Regions from separate parts of the Sporosarcina sp. P17b genome, predicted to be linked through region 1. Evidence: riboswitches for the same ligand, from Rfam matches in the RefSeq annotation. Region 1 holds a riboswitch; each other region holds the start of a gene.

Region 1 (3,139 bases):
TACCTAATGGCGCTGTCGGTACGATAATCAACTCAGAGAGTTCCATATTGTTTTCTTTCTCGAAGTTTTCTAAGTACGTAATATTTTGGAACAAGTTCGCATCAATATCTCCACTGTCCAACGAAATATTCGGCTGAATATAGTCGCTGAATTCTGTGATTTTAACCGTATATCCTTTTTCCTCAAGACCAGGTTGTATTGCCTTTTTTAGCATGTCACTATAAGGACCTGCTGTTGCACCAAAATGAATATTTTTATCATCATCCGACTTTTCAGTAGACTTTTCTCCTCCACAAGCTGCCAATGCTGCAACCAACGCAGTAAGAATGAATGCAAGTACCAGTTTCTTCATAAATCCATCTCTCCCCTATTATCTTTTATCTATCATTTTTGAAAAACGATCTCCACCAAATTGAATCAACTGTACTAGCACTATTAAAATGGCGACAGTGACTAGCATAATACTGTCATCATATCGATAGTAGCCGAAACGAATAGCTAAGTCCCCAATTCCGCCTCCACCAACAAATCCAGCCATTGCTGAATAGGCAACTAAGTTGATTAACGTCAGTGTAAGTCCTTGGATAATGCTCGATTTAGATTCAGGTAGTAACACGTTCCAAATAATCATCCACGGCGAAGCACCCGTTGAAATGGCTGCCTCTATAACCCCTTTGTCTATTTCACGCATGGATGTTTCAACGATTCTCGCAAAGAACGGAATTGCTGCTACAGAAAGCGATACACTTGCAGCTGCCGGTCCAATTGTATTTCCAACGATCAGTTTCGTCAAAGGTATTAAAGCTACAAGTAGAATAATGAATGGAATTGAACGAATAATATTGACGAAAAAACCTACAACCGAATTAATTGCCCGGTTCTCTAAAAATAATCCTTTGTCTGTTGTAAATAACAGGACGCCAAGAGGTAATCCAACAATTAGCGCAATCGTTAGGGAGATACCGATCATATAAAGAGTTTCACCAAATGCTTTTGTAATGTCCGGCATGAGTTCCATGATGTGGGCTAGATCAAACATGTTGGCGGATCACCTCCACTTGTGCGTTTTGTTTGAGTATGTATGCAATTGCTTGCTTGACTTCTTGACGTTCACCTTGTAATTCCATTAAGAAAATTCCAAGTGCTCGTTCTTGAATATATTCAATCGATCCATGCAAGAAGTTTCCTTTGACCTTGTACTTCTGCATCGTATCGGAAATCACACCCTCCATCGCTACTTCACCTTTAAATGTGATCTTTATTAGTGTCCCTGCCAAATTCGACATGACCGCTTCAGGGATATCATAAGACACTACACTGCTAATAAATTCCTTCGTCAAAGGTTGAACTGGATTAGAAAAGATGTCATACACTTGTCCTTCTTCAATAACTTTTCCATCTTGCATAATCGCCATGCGATCACAAATCTCTTTTACAACATTCATCTCATGCGTAATTAATACAATGGTAATATTCAATTCTTTATTGATCTTTTTCAGCAATCGTAAAATAGACATCGTCGTATTTGGATCAAGTGCAGATGTAGCTTCATCACAAAGCAAAACGGAAGGATTATTGGCCAGAGCTCTCGCTATACCGACACGTTGTTTCTGGCCCCCACTCAACTGCGCAGGATATACATGACGTTTTTCAGAAAGACCTACCATTTCAAGAAGTTCTAATACACGCGTCTCTATTTTGTCCGAAGGCATTTTTGCTGCCCGTAAAGCGAAAGCGATATTTTCGAAAATCGTCTTTTGGCTAATTAAATAAAAATGCTGGAAAATCATTCCGATCTTTAAACGTGCCTGTCGAAGCTGTGCTCCAGATAATTTCGTTAAATTCACTTCATCAATCAAAATAGTACCGCTCGTTGGCTTTTCTAATAAATTCAAACAGCGTATAAGAGAACTTTTACCCGCTCCAGAATATCCAACAATACCAAATATTTCTCCAGTCCCGATGTTAAGTGATACATCATCTACACCTTTTACCACTCTCTCTTTTGTCTGATATACTTTAGACAAATGTTGAATTTGGATCATATTCTCACTTCTTTCTGTATTCCAGCAGCCAAAGAGTATAAGTATAGCTGGAATTAAAATTTCTTTATAAATAAAAAACTTCTTTCATTTTTCTAAATGAAAGAAGTACTGATATATTCTCAGCTTATCTCTCAGATGGAAAACCATGCTGTAGGATTTGGCACCTTCCTTGATCCTTCCAAGGGGTTGCTGGACTTCATAGGGCCTTTCCCCTCAGTCGCTCTTGATAAGAGATTGCTATTCATTTAGATGCGTAAAACATATACTAATCTGAATTAATAAAACTGTCAAGGTGAATAACGACAATTCAATATAATATCCGACTTTTTAGATCAGTGTTATTTATTATTACGTAGTTTTCACGATTGTTTCGAATCAAATAACAATTCTTTTATTGAAAAGTTTAGTATGTTCTATGTATACTAATTGAAAATACATATCAAAGAAAGAAGGAATAGACTATGGCTTTGTCCAACCGATTACAAAATCTCCCTCCGCATTTCTTTACATTATTATTAAAAAAAGTGGAAAAAGCTATGGACGAAGGCAGAGATGTCATTAATCTGGGGCGCGGTAATCCTGATCAGCCCACACCTCCTCATATTATTAAAGCATTACAAGAAGCCGTTGAAGATCCCGCCACACACGGTTACTCACCTTTCCGTGGAACACCGGCTTTAAAACAAGCCGTTGCTGAATACTATAAGCGAGAATACGATGTGGTGATTGACCCTGAAACAGAAGTCGCGGTACTAGGTGGCACAAAAATTGGTGTCGTCGAACTTCCTTTAGCTATCATGAATGAAGGTGACTTATTATTGCTTCCAGACCCCGGTTATCCTGACTATTTATCAGGCGTGAGCTTAGCGGGTATTCGCTATGATACGATGCCACTCCATAAAGAGAATGGATTTCTACCTGATTATGACAAGCTAACTAACGATCAGAAAAAAGATGCCAAGCTCATGTACTTAAATTATCCAAGTAATCCGACTGGCGTTACAGCAACACCAGCGTTTTATGAGGAAACCGTGGCATTTGCCAAAGAAAATCAGATTGCTGTTTTACAAGATTTTGCCTATGGCGGCATTGGG
Region 2 (3,139 bases), on a different contig from region 1:
GGAAGGTATCTCTTCGTCGAAATTGTTAATCAACTATTAATTTAGATTTATCATAACACGTCAAAAACTATTGTCAATTGCTTTCCTGCAAAAAACAGAAAACTACCAAATGCGAACGTAAATAATGAATTATTTGTGAACGTTCGTGTTTTGGGCGTTAATCATAAAGATATATCATAATTTCGATTTAGTAAATGGAAATGGCATAAGTCGTCTGAAGAGAAGATGTACTAGTAAGCGTGCTATAGTGATCTTATACTATTCGTAAAAAGGAGTGTTTGGAATTGAAAAATTTAGAATCTCTAGAGCAGTTTGAGCAACTTAAACAACAAGAACGAGTCATTTTCTTATTCACTGCAGATTGGTGTCCGGATTGTAGAGTGATTGAACCATTCTTACCGACATTGGAAACGGAATTTGAGGAATATGAATTTGTTTCTGTTGATCGTGACGATTTCATTGATCTATGCAGTCAGTTAGATATATTCGGTATTCCGAGCTTCATAGCGTTCAGCGAAGGTACAGAAACAGGCCGGTTCGTTAGTAAAAACCGTAAAACTAAAGAAGAGATCGAAGAGTTTATTAATAGCCTGGCATAATTTACTGTTTTCACAGTTGAGATTATGGATATAACTAAACAAAGGACTGAAGACAACTATAAAAGTTGTTTTCAGTCCTTTTCTATTGAGCCACATGCTCCATTAGTTGTTATGTGCTTTATTTTGTGAAATCTTTCAATTGCTCCATAAGGATTTTTGCGCCCTGTGGACTAATGAATAGACCGTTTGACAATTGTTTATTTTCTTCCATCACTTCACCCGTGATGAAACATGCTCTGTTGACTTGATATTTTCTCAAAATAATCCTATCATCCTCTGCGAAAATTTCGATAGGATCACCCTTATCAATCGACAAAGAATTTCGAAGTTCTTTTGGAATCACAATCCTACCGAGATGATCTACTTTACGAACAATACCTAAAGACTTCATAAGCTCCTCCTCGAAGAAATGTAGTTGGTAATTTCTATTATACACAAAAATATGCTATCTACAATTTACAAAACTTGAATGCGCAGAACAATTTGATAATTCTGCTATACAATTAAATTATTAATGCTATAATAGTCAGTAATTAAATATTTCTTATCAAGAGAAGCTGAGGGAATTGGCCTGATGAAGCTTCAGCAACCTCTGTGCAAACAGGAAGGTGCTACCTCCAACAAGATTGTTGTCTTGAGAGATAAGAACGGTGAACGGTCAACCCTCATTTTCTTATCCAAGAGAAATGAGGGCTTTTTGTATAGAAATAGTAATAATAGATCTTCAAGGGGGAAATAGCATGCCGATTAACATACCAAAACATCTACCAGCAGGGGAATTACTGAAAGAAGAGAAAATCTTTGTTATGGATGAAGAACGTGCGACCGCACAGGATATCCGTCCGATTAACATATTGATTTTAAACTTGATGCCTGAAAAAGAGAAGACAGAATTACAATTGCTTCGATTGCTTGGTAATACACCATTACAAGTAAATGTTACATTTCTTAATACGGCTACCTACGTTTCAAAAAACGTCAGTCAGAATCATCTAGAAACCTTCTATACTACGTTTGAACATGTCAAAAACCGTCGTTTTGACGGTATGATCATTACAGGTGCCCCAATCGAACTTCTACAATTTGAAGATGTAGTGTATTGGAAAGAGTTAGAGGAAATCATGGAGTGGACAAAAACGAATGTAACGTCTGTACTTCATATTTGTTGGGGTGCACAAGCGGCACTTTATCATCATTATGGAATTGACAAGTTCGAGTTGACGAAGAAATGTTTTGGAGTATTTTCACATGATATTACCGATCCGACAGTGAACTTGGCACGAGGATTCAATGATGTATTTGTAGCACCACACTCACGTCATACAGGGGTGCCATTAGAAGAAATACAGAGTCATCCCGAATTGACATTACTTTCTGCTTCTGAAGAGGCAGGTGCATTCATTGTAATCTCGAATGATGCAAAGCATATTATGGTCACGGGACATTTAGAGTACGATGCACATACATTAGGGGATGAATACACGCGTGATATAGAAAAAGGAGCGGATATTGATGTTCCAGAAAACTATTATCCGAATGATGATCCGACAAATGAGCCTTTAAATACTTGGCGCTCTCATACCCATTTATTATTCTCCAATTGGCTCAATTACTATGTCTACCAAAAAACTCCTTACAACTGGAGTTAAAACAATTGTTGTATAAATTCCTATAGTTTGCACATACTCCGACTACTGGAGGTGTATGCAGTGAACATAGATGAATTTTGGGATTTGGCTTTTTGGGAAATGACTTTACGAACGGTGATTTCATTTATTGTGCTGTTGATTTTAGCGCGTTTCATGGGGAAGAAACAAGTGTCTCAATTGACGTTCTTTCATTATGTGACAGGCATAACGATCGGTTCGATTGCAGCCAATTTAGCAGGAGAGTCTGAAACACCATTCTTAAATGGTTTATATGGAATGGTTTTATGGGCGGTATTAACAATTCTTGCTAACTTTTTATCATTCAAATCCATCAAGCTTCGCGTATTACTCGATGATAAACCGATGATTGTCATACAGAATGGAAAAATTCTAGAAGGTTCCATGCGTAAATTACGGTTAAGTTTCAATGATCTAAATATGATGCTACGCGAGCAGTCGGTATTTTCGGTAAAGGATGTCAATTACGCGATATTTGAAACGAATGGTAACTTGAGCGTCATGCTGAATACCGGTGAGAAGTATGCGACAAAAAAAGATGTCAAGGCCCCATCACCACCGCCAAAGTATATTCCGACTGAGATTATTACTAACGGGAAAGTAGAAGAGAAAAATATGCGAGAACTTCAATTGACCGATACTTGGCTAACCGAACAATTAAAAAAACAGGGGATTTCCAAGCCTGAGCATGTGCTTTATGCGGAAATTCAGACAGATGGCAGTTTATATATTAATACATTAAAATCAACTTAACGTGAAAAGTCCTGAAATAATCAGGGCTCTTCGCGTTTGTTTTATTTTATAGTATTTCCCAGTTTCTTTGTTTGGCTATGGCCGTAAGTTTTTCATCTGGACGAACTGCTACAGGATGTC
Region 3 (3,139 bases), on a different contig from region 1:
CTTCAATGTTAAATACGCCGTTATCAGACCAGCCATGCTCATCGTCTCCGATTAGTTTACGGTTAGCATCTGCTGAAAGAGTAGTTTTACCTGTTCCAGAAAGTCCGAAGAACAAAGCAACGTCGCCTTCTTCACCTACGTTTGCTGAACAGTGCATAGAAAGAATACCTTGTTCAGGTAGCAAGAAGTTCATAACAGAGAAAATAGATTTTTTCATTTCTCCTGCGTACTCTGTTCCACCAATCAAAACAATTCGTTTCTCGAGTGATACGATGATGAAAGTTTCCGAATTAGTGCCATCCACTTTTGGATCCGCTTTGAATGAAGGGGCAGCCAAAATTGTGAATTGCGATTCGTGTGCTTGTAATTCTTCTTCTGTTGGACGGATGAATAGCTGGTGAACGAATAGGTTCTGCCAAGCTAATTCATTGATTACTTGGATAGACAACTGGGAGTCTTTATCCGCGCCTGCAAATCCTTTAAAAACGAAGAGCTCGTCTTTTTCCTTCAAATGATCAATGACTTTCGTGTATAATGAATCAAAGATCTCTTCTGAAATTGGGCTGTTCGTGCTACCCCAATCTACTTTATCCTTAGACACTGCATCTTCAACGATGAATTTGTCCTTAGGTGAGCGTCCTGTGTACTTGCCTGTACGTGCAGTAATTGCGCCGTCTGCTGAAAGTTTAGCTTCGCCTCTTGCTGCTGCTTTTTCCGTTAATTCTGCTACAGACGCTTGGATCGTCACGTTGCTTCCACTAAGAAGACTTTTTAAACTATCATCAATTTTTGCAGATATCATATTTACATACCGTCCTTTGCGTAGTCGATTTATTTATCTTGATAAGAATATCCTAATTCGTAAATAGTATAACACATTAAGAATATTAATCTATACTAATGGAAAACTCAAGTGATTTAGAATAAAAAAATTGACAAAATCCAAACTTTTTAATAAGATGTGACATGAACGGATACTCTTATCCCGAGTTGGTGGAGGGTACAGGCCCTGTGAAACCCGGCAACCTGCAATAGACAGTAGTCTAGCGCGAAGGTGCCAAACCTGAAGCAAGGTTTAATTCCTTGGACGATAAGAGTGAAAGGTGCTGCGCGTGAAATTTTGCCTTTTACTCATGGATTGAATGTGAGTGAAGGGCTTTTTATATTGTCTAGCCCTGAATCCTTATGGTATATGCTTGACGTCTAGGCGTGGAACTTTACCAGGGACTTATGAGAGTACCGTATCATGATGCTTAATATAGGGGGAAACAAAATGACAAACCGTCGACTGTTTACATCAGAATCAGTTACAGAAGGCCATCCAGACAAGATGTGCGACCAAATTTCAGACGCAATTTTAGATGCGATCCTAACCGAGGATCCAAATGCGCGTGTGGCATGTGAAACGAGTATCACGACTGGACTCGTATTAGTAATGGGAGAAATCACTACGACAACGTACGTGGATATTCCAAAAGTAGTTCGCGATACTGTAAAGGAAATTGGATATGTTCGTGCGAAATACGGCTTTGATTACGAAACATCTGCTGTACTTACATCTATTGATGAGCAATCACCTGAAATTGCTGCTAGTGTCAACGTGGCACTTGAAGCGCGTGAAGGGTCTATGACAGATGAAGACATAGATGACATCGGAGCAGGTGACCAAGGTTTAATGTTCGGATATGCATGTAATGAAACACCGGAACTTATGCCTTTACCAATTAGTCTTTCTCATAAATTGGCACGACGTTTAGCAGAAGCACGTAAGGAAGAACTAATTCCTTATTTGCGTCCTGATGGCAAAACACAAGTAACAGTAGAGTATGATCAGGATAATAATCCAGTGCGAATTGACACGATTGTTATTTCCACACAACATCATCCTGAAGCTACACTCAAACAAATCGAGAAAGATATTAAAGAAGTAGTCATCGATGCAGTCGTTCCCATAAACTTGTTGGACGAGCATACGAAATACTTCATTAACCCTACCGGCAGCTTCGTCGTTGGTGGTCCTCAAGGAGACTCCGGTCTAACTGGACGTAAAATCATCGTTGATACGTACGGTGGTTATGCACGACATGGTGGGGGAGCGTTCTCAGGTAAAGATGCTACAAAAGTGGATCGTTCCGCTTCTTATGCAGCTCGCTATGTCGCAAAGAACATCGTGGCAGCAGGATTAGCCGAGCACTGTGAAGTTCAGCTGGCGTATGCTATTGGAGTAGCAAGCCCGGTTTCTATCTCGATTAACACATTCGACACGGGTAAACTATCCGAAACGCAATTAGTGGAGTTCGTACGTGAATTGTTTGACCTTCGTCCGGCAGGAATTATCAAAATGCTTGACCTACGTCGTCCAATCTACAAACAAACAGCTGCATACGGTCACTTTGGCCGCACGGATATCGAATTGCCATGGGAGCAGACGGATAAAGTGGAAGCGTTGAAAGAACTTGCGAGTAAAGTACGTGTGAAGCAATAATGGAGTGCAGAAAGGGGAAAACATTTCCTCTTTCTGCATTTTTTATTTATTTGCCGGCGTAATATGAAAAGGAATCAATTCATAATCTGCCTCTTCATAAGCTACTTGCAATCCTTTATCCTTAATATCTTGTTTCAACACGTTCTTTTGCTTCACTTCCACATCAAACGAACAGCGAAATGGATAAACCTCCACCTTAATAGTGTGCTGATCTGCAAAATAGATCCCAATTCGTCCTATCGGTAATGCAGGGAAAATGCCTGTTGAAGGAATGCCGTCGCGAAAGAATACATGTTCATTCGCTTTGTCGACACCTGGATCATTCACACAACAATATAAGGAAAAGTTATCTCCAAGCTGAAGCAAAGCAAAATGCTTTTCAAATAATTCCTTATCAAAACCCTTGATTTCTTTACACAATCGTTCACGACGATTCTGTTCTCCCTCGATAAATAGCTTAGCTTCTTTTTTGTTATTACTCTGTATAAACTGTTCATAATGAAGACTACAAAGCATGGCTGCATAGTGGTCAATCTTTTCTACATCATCGATTCCTTGACGATAAAGTACTGTTTTAGGGGGAAGTGGGAAGTCAGTGAATCGAAAAGGTACCGACTTCGCATCATTCCAAAAAGGCTGTTTATCAAAAGGAGC
Region 4 (3,139 bases), on a different contig from region 1:
TCACCGCCTGCACTTATGATAGTCTGGACAGTTTCTTCTGCACCTTCCATATTCATATCTGCAATGATCAGTTTTGCACCTTCACGGGCATATAGTTCAGCGATTTCTCGTCCAATACCAGATCCGGCACCTGTTACTACTGCTACTTTATTTTCTAATCGTTTCATTAAAGCCGCCTCCAATTGTATTCGTATTTCTCATTCTATTATATACTTTAACGTCTAACTAATGAAGTTATTCGTTTTATTTCGATCAAATCAAAAACAGCTTGAACCGTCAAAATGAAATTGACTGTTTAAGCTGTTGGTCATACATTATTGTACTTTGACACCTTCTACTACCTCTTTTGCAGCGTAAAGTGCTTGTTTCACATCTGCAATTAAATCTTCCACGTCTTCCACGCCCACTGAGAAACGCAGCAGTCGGTCATCTACTCCGCGACGATTACGTTCTTCCAATGGAATATCCATATGCGTCTGCGTAGTTGGATACGTGATGAAGCTTTCGACTCCTCCTAAACTCTCCGCAAATGAAATTAGATTCATACTCTCTAGGAATGGTCCAACCCACTCACTGTTCTGCACTCGGAATGACAACATACCACCGATTCCTGCGTAGAGCACATCTACAATAAGAGGTTCTTGTTCTAAATATGATACCATCGCCTTTGCATTTGCGTCATGTTGTTTCATGCGTAAGTGCAGTGTCTTTAAACCGCGTACAACAAGCCATGAATCAAGAGGGGACAATGTAGCACCGATTGCATTGTGGTTTGTAAATAACCGTTCACATAATTCTTCACCCTTAGCGACGACAAGACCTGCTAGCACATCATTATGTCCACCGATATATTTTGTTGCACTATGGATGACAATATCTGCGCCTTCTTCGATTGGGCGCTGGAAATAAGGTGTCAAGAATGTGTTGTCGACGATCAACAATACATTATGCTTTTGAGCCAATTCCGCATACGTACGGATTGTTATATTTTGCATTAGCGGGTTCGTAGGTGTTTCTAGGAAAATCGCTTTTGTTTGATCCGTAATCGCTTGCTCGACTTCTGCTACATCATTGAACGAAAGGTAACGAGTCTTCACATTATACATTTCTTCATATTGATTAAATAAGCGATACGTGCCGCCGTATAAGTCTTCAGGCGCCAATAATTCTGAACCAGCCTTAAATAAAGATAATATTAGTTGAATGGCAGCCATCCCAGAGCTACATGCGAATCCTTGATCTCCTGATTCCAAGTTTGCAATTCCTTCTTCTAAAACAGAACGTGTTGGATTTTTTGTGCGTGTGTAATCATACCCTGTTGACTTGCCTAGTCCTTGATGATGATAAGCTGTTGACAAGTAAATTGGTGTGTTGACTGCGCCGGTTTTCTCATCGCTATGGTTGCCAAGTTGTACTAGTCTTGTTTCTAATCCGTTGTTTGTCATGAATATCCATCCCCCTAGAAAAAATAAAAAAGAACCTCTTCTTTTCGAATAGGCCCTCGAACATACAAGTGTATACAATATTCTCATCTTCAAGGTGATTGTCACCCTTGGATTTAGCACCGTGCCTGTGGCTGGTTGCTGAGACATCTCTGGGCCTATCCCTCCGTCTCTCTCGATAAGAATATTCGCAATATAGGCAAAACTGTTGACGAATTTATTCTATCATGCAGATATACTAGATGCAAGCTTCCTTTAAAGTGCGATCAGATGATTTTTTTGTTTCAGTAAAATATTTGCTATACTTACTAGATACGCATCACGATGGGGGGAGTCTTCCTTATGGCTTGGAGTTACGTCGTATTGGCGGCAGTTATAGAAATCCTCTGGGTAGTCGGTCTTCGGTACTCTGACACAGTACTCCAATGGACTGGAACCGGTGTGGCCATTATCTTTAGTTTTTATTTCATTATTAAGGCTTGTGAAAAATTGCCTTCGGGTACGGTGTATGCAGTCTTTACAGGATCCGGCGCCGCCGCTATCCTATTAGTGGATATATTCGTCTTTCATGCAGCGTTCACATGGGTTACGCTATCGTTCATCGGTTTGATTGTCATTGGCGTAGTTGGCATTAAGCTTACAACGGACGATGATCAGGTGGATGCAGAAGGAGGTGGCTGATAATGGCATGGGTGTATCTAGCTATTGCCAGTCTCGGTGAAATTTTCGGTGTAATGAGTATCAATTATTACTTGCAAAAGCGTTCCATTAAACGATTATTTCTCATTGTAGGGGTATTTGGCTTCGGCTTTATTTTCTTGTCACTTGCGATGAGAGAAATTCAGATGAGCACAGCTTATGCGGTTTGGACAGGATTTGGAGCAGCTGGAGCCGTGTTGATGGGAATATTGATTTTCAAAGAATCCGCCAGCCTCAAACGTCTTTTCTTTCTTTCGCTCATTATTCTAGGGGCTGTGGGCTTAAAACTATTCGGATGAAGGAGAGTGAATATTTTGGTGTATTGGACACAATTTGAATTTAATGAATGGCTAGTGACACTGGCAGCTACGGAAAAGGGACTGTGCTATGTCGGAATGGCTGACGATAGTGTAGAGCGATTAAAGGAATGGTTGAAACGCTCTGATACGGAAGGATTAATAGAAGACAAAACGAAGTTAACAGTCTATATAAGTGAGTTGAAAGAGTACTTATCAGGTACAATAACGAACTTCCCAACGGTTTCCTTCGATTTAAAAGGGACACTATTTCAGCAACAAGTATGGCAAGCCCTTCAACAAATACCGTATGGGGAAACTCGTACATATTCAAATATAGCGGAACGTATAGGAAATGTATCTTCTGTTCGTGCGGTGGCATCTGCAATAGGTAAAAACCCCGTGTTGATTGTAGTACCCTGTCACCGTGTTATTGCAAAAGACGGAAGTTTATCAGGCTACCGCGATGGCAAGGATTGTAAGCAAAGTTTATTACAATTAGAGAAGATAAGCTGGGTTAGTGATAGGACGGAGTGAGCAAGATGAAATATAAGCAAATTAAACCAAAGAAAATATATGAAGAAGTAGCAGATAGTTTATTGAACTCTATACAGTCGGGAGAGTTAAAACCGGGTGACAAATTGGACTCTGTACAGCAACTGGCTGAAAACTTTACCGTTGGCAGATCTACAATCCGTGAAG

The links. A riboswitch is a leader RNA that binds a small molecule or an ion and turns the genes downstream of it on or off. The one in region 1 is predicted to bind S-adenosylmethionine.
Region 2: another riboswitch for S-adenosylmethionine. It lies ahead of metA (homoserine O-acetyltransferase MetA); the one in region 1 lies ahead of CSV76_RS14665 (methionine ABC transporter ATP-binding protein).
Region 3: another riboswitch for S-adenosylmethionine. It lies ahead of metK (methionine adenosyltransferase); the one in region 1 lies ahead of CSV76_RS14665 (methionine ABC transporter ATP-binding protein).
Region 4: another riboswitch for S-adenosylmethionine. It lies ahead of CSV76_RS10430 (methionine biosynthesis PLP-dependent protein); the one in region 1 lies ahead of CSV76_RS14665 (methionine ABC transporter ATP-binding protein).

What each region holds. Positions count from the first base shown of each region.
Region 1 is NZ_PDYP01000017.1:48,547-51,685, reverse strand. Features, by position in the region: gene CSV76_RS14675 (MetQ/NlpA family ABC transporter substrate-binding protein) at 1-352, opposite strand, end outside; gene CSV76_RS14670 (methionine ABC transporter permease) at 371-1,039, opposite strand; gene CSV76_RS14665 (methionine ABC transporter ATP-binding protein) at 1,032-2,045, opposite strand; SAM riboswitch class I at 2,167-2,278, opposite strand; gene CSV76_RS14660 (pyridoxal phosphate-dependent aminotransferase) at 2,507-3,139, shown strand, end outside.
Region 2 is NZ_PDYP01000002.1:310,107-313,245, reverse strand. Features, by position in the region: gene CSV76_RS03490 (thioredoxin family protein) at 285-599, shown strand; gene CSV76_RS03485 (AbrB/MazE/SpoVT family DNA-binding domain-containing protein) at 718-990, opposite strand; SAM riboswitch class I at 1,141-1,247, shown strand; gene metA (homoserine O-acetyltransferase MetA) at 1,340-2,248, shown strand; gene CSV76_RS03475 (YetF domain-containing protein) at 2,315-3,019, shown strand; gene CSV76_RS03470 (HAD family hydrolase) at 3,066-3,139, opposite strand, start outside.
Region 3 is NZ_PDYP01000002.1:379,613-382,751, reverse strand. Features, by position in the region: gene pckA (phosphoenolpyruvate carboxykinase (ATP)) at 1-802, opposite strand, end outside; SAM riboswitch class I at 978-1,097, shown strand; gene metK (methionine adenosyltransferase) at 1,274-2,485, shown strand; gene CSV76_RS03825 (DUF3891 family protein) at 2,528-3,139, opposite strand, start outside.
Region 4 is NZ_PDYP01000007.1:134,379-137,517, forward strand. Features, by position in the region: gene CSV76_RS10425 (glucose 1-dehydrogenase) at 1-167, opposite strand, end outside; gene CSV76_RS10430 (methionine biosynthesis PLP-dependent protein) at 315-1,445, opposite strand; SAM riboswitch class I at 1,526-1,627, opposite strand; gene CSV76_RS10435 (DMT family transporter) at 1,785-2,123, shown strand; gene CSV76_RS10440 (DMT family transporter) at 2,126-2,440, shown strand; gene CSV76_RS10445 (methylated-DNA--[protein]-cysteine S-methyltransferase) at 2,459-2,974, shown strand; gene CSV76_RS10450 (FadR/GntR family transcriptional regulator) at 2,980-3,139, shown strand, end outside.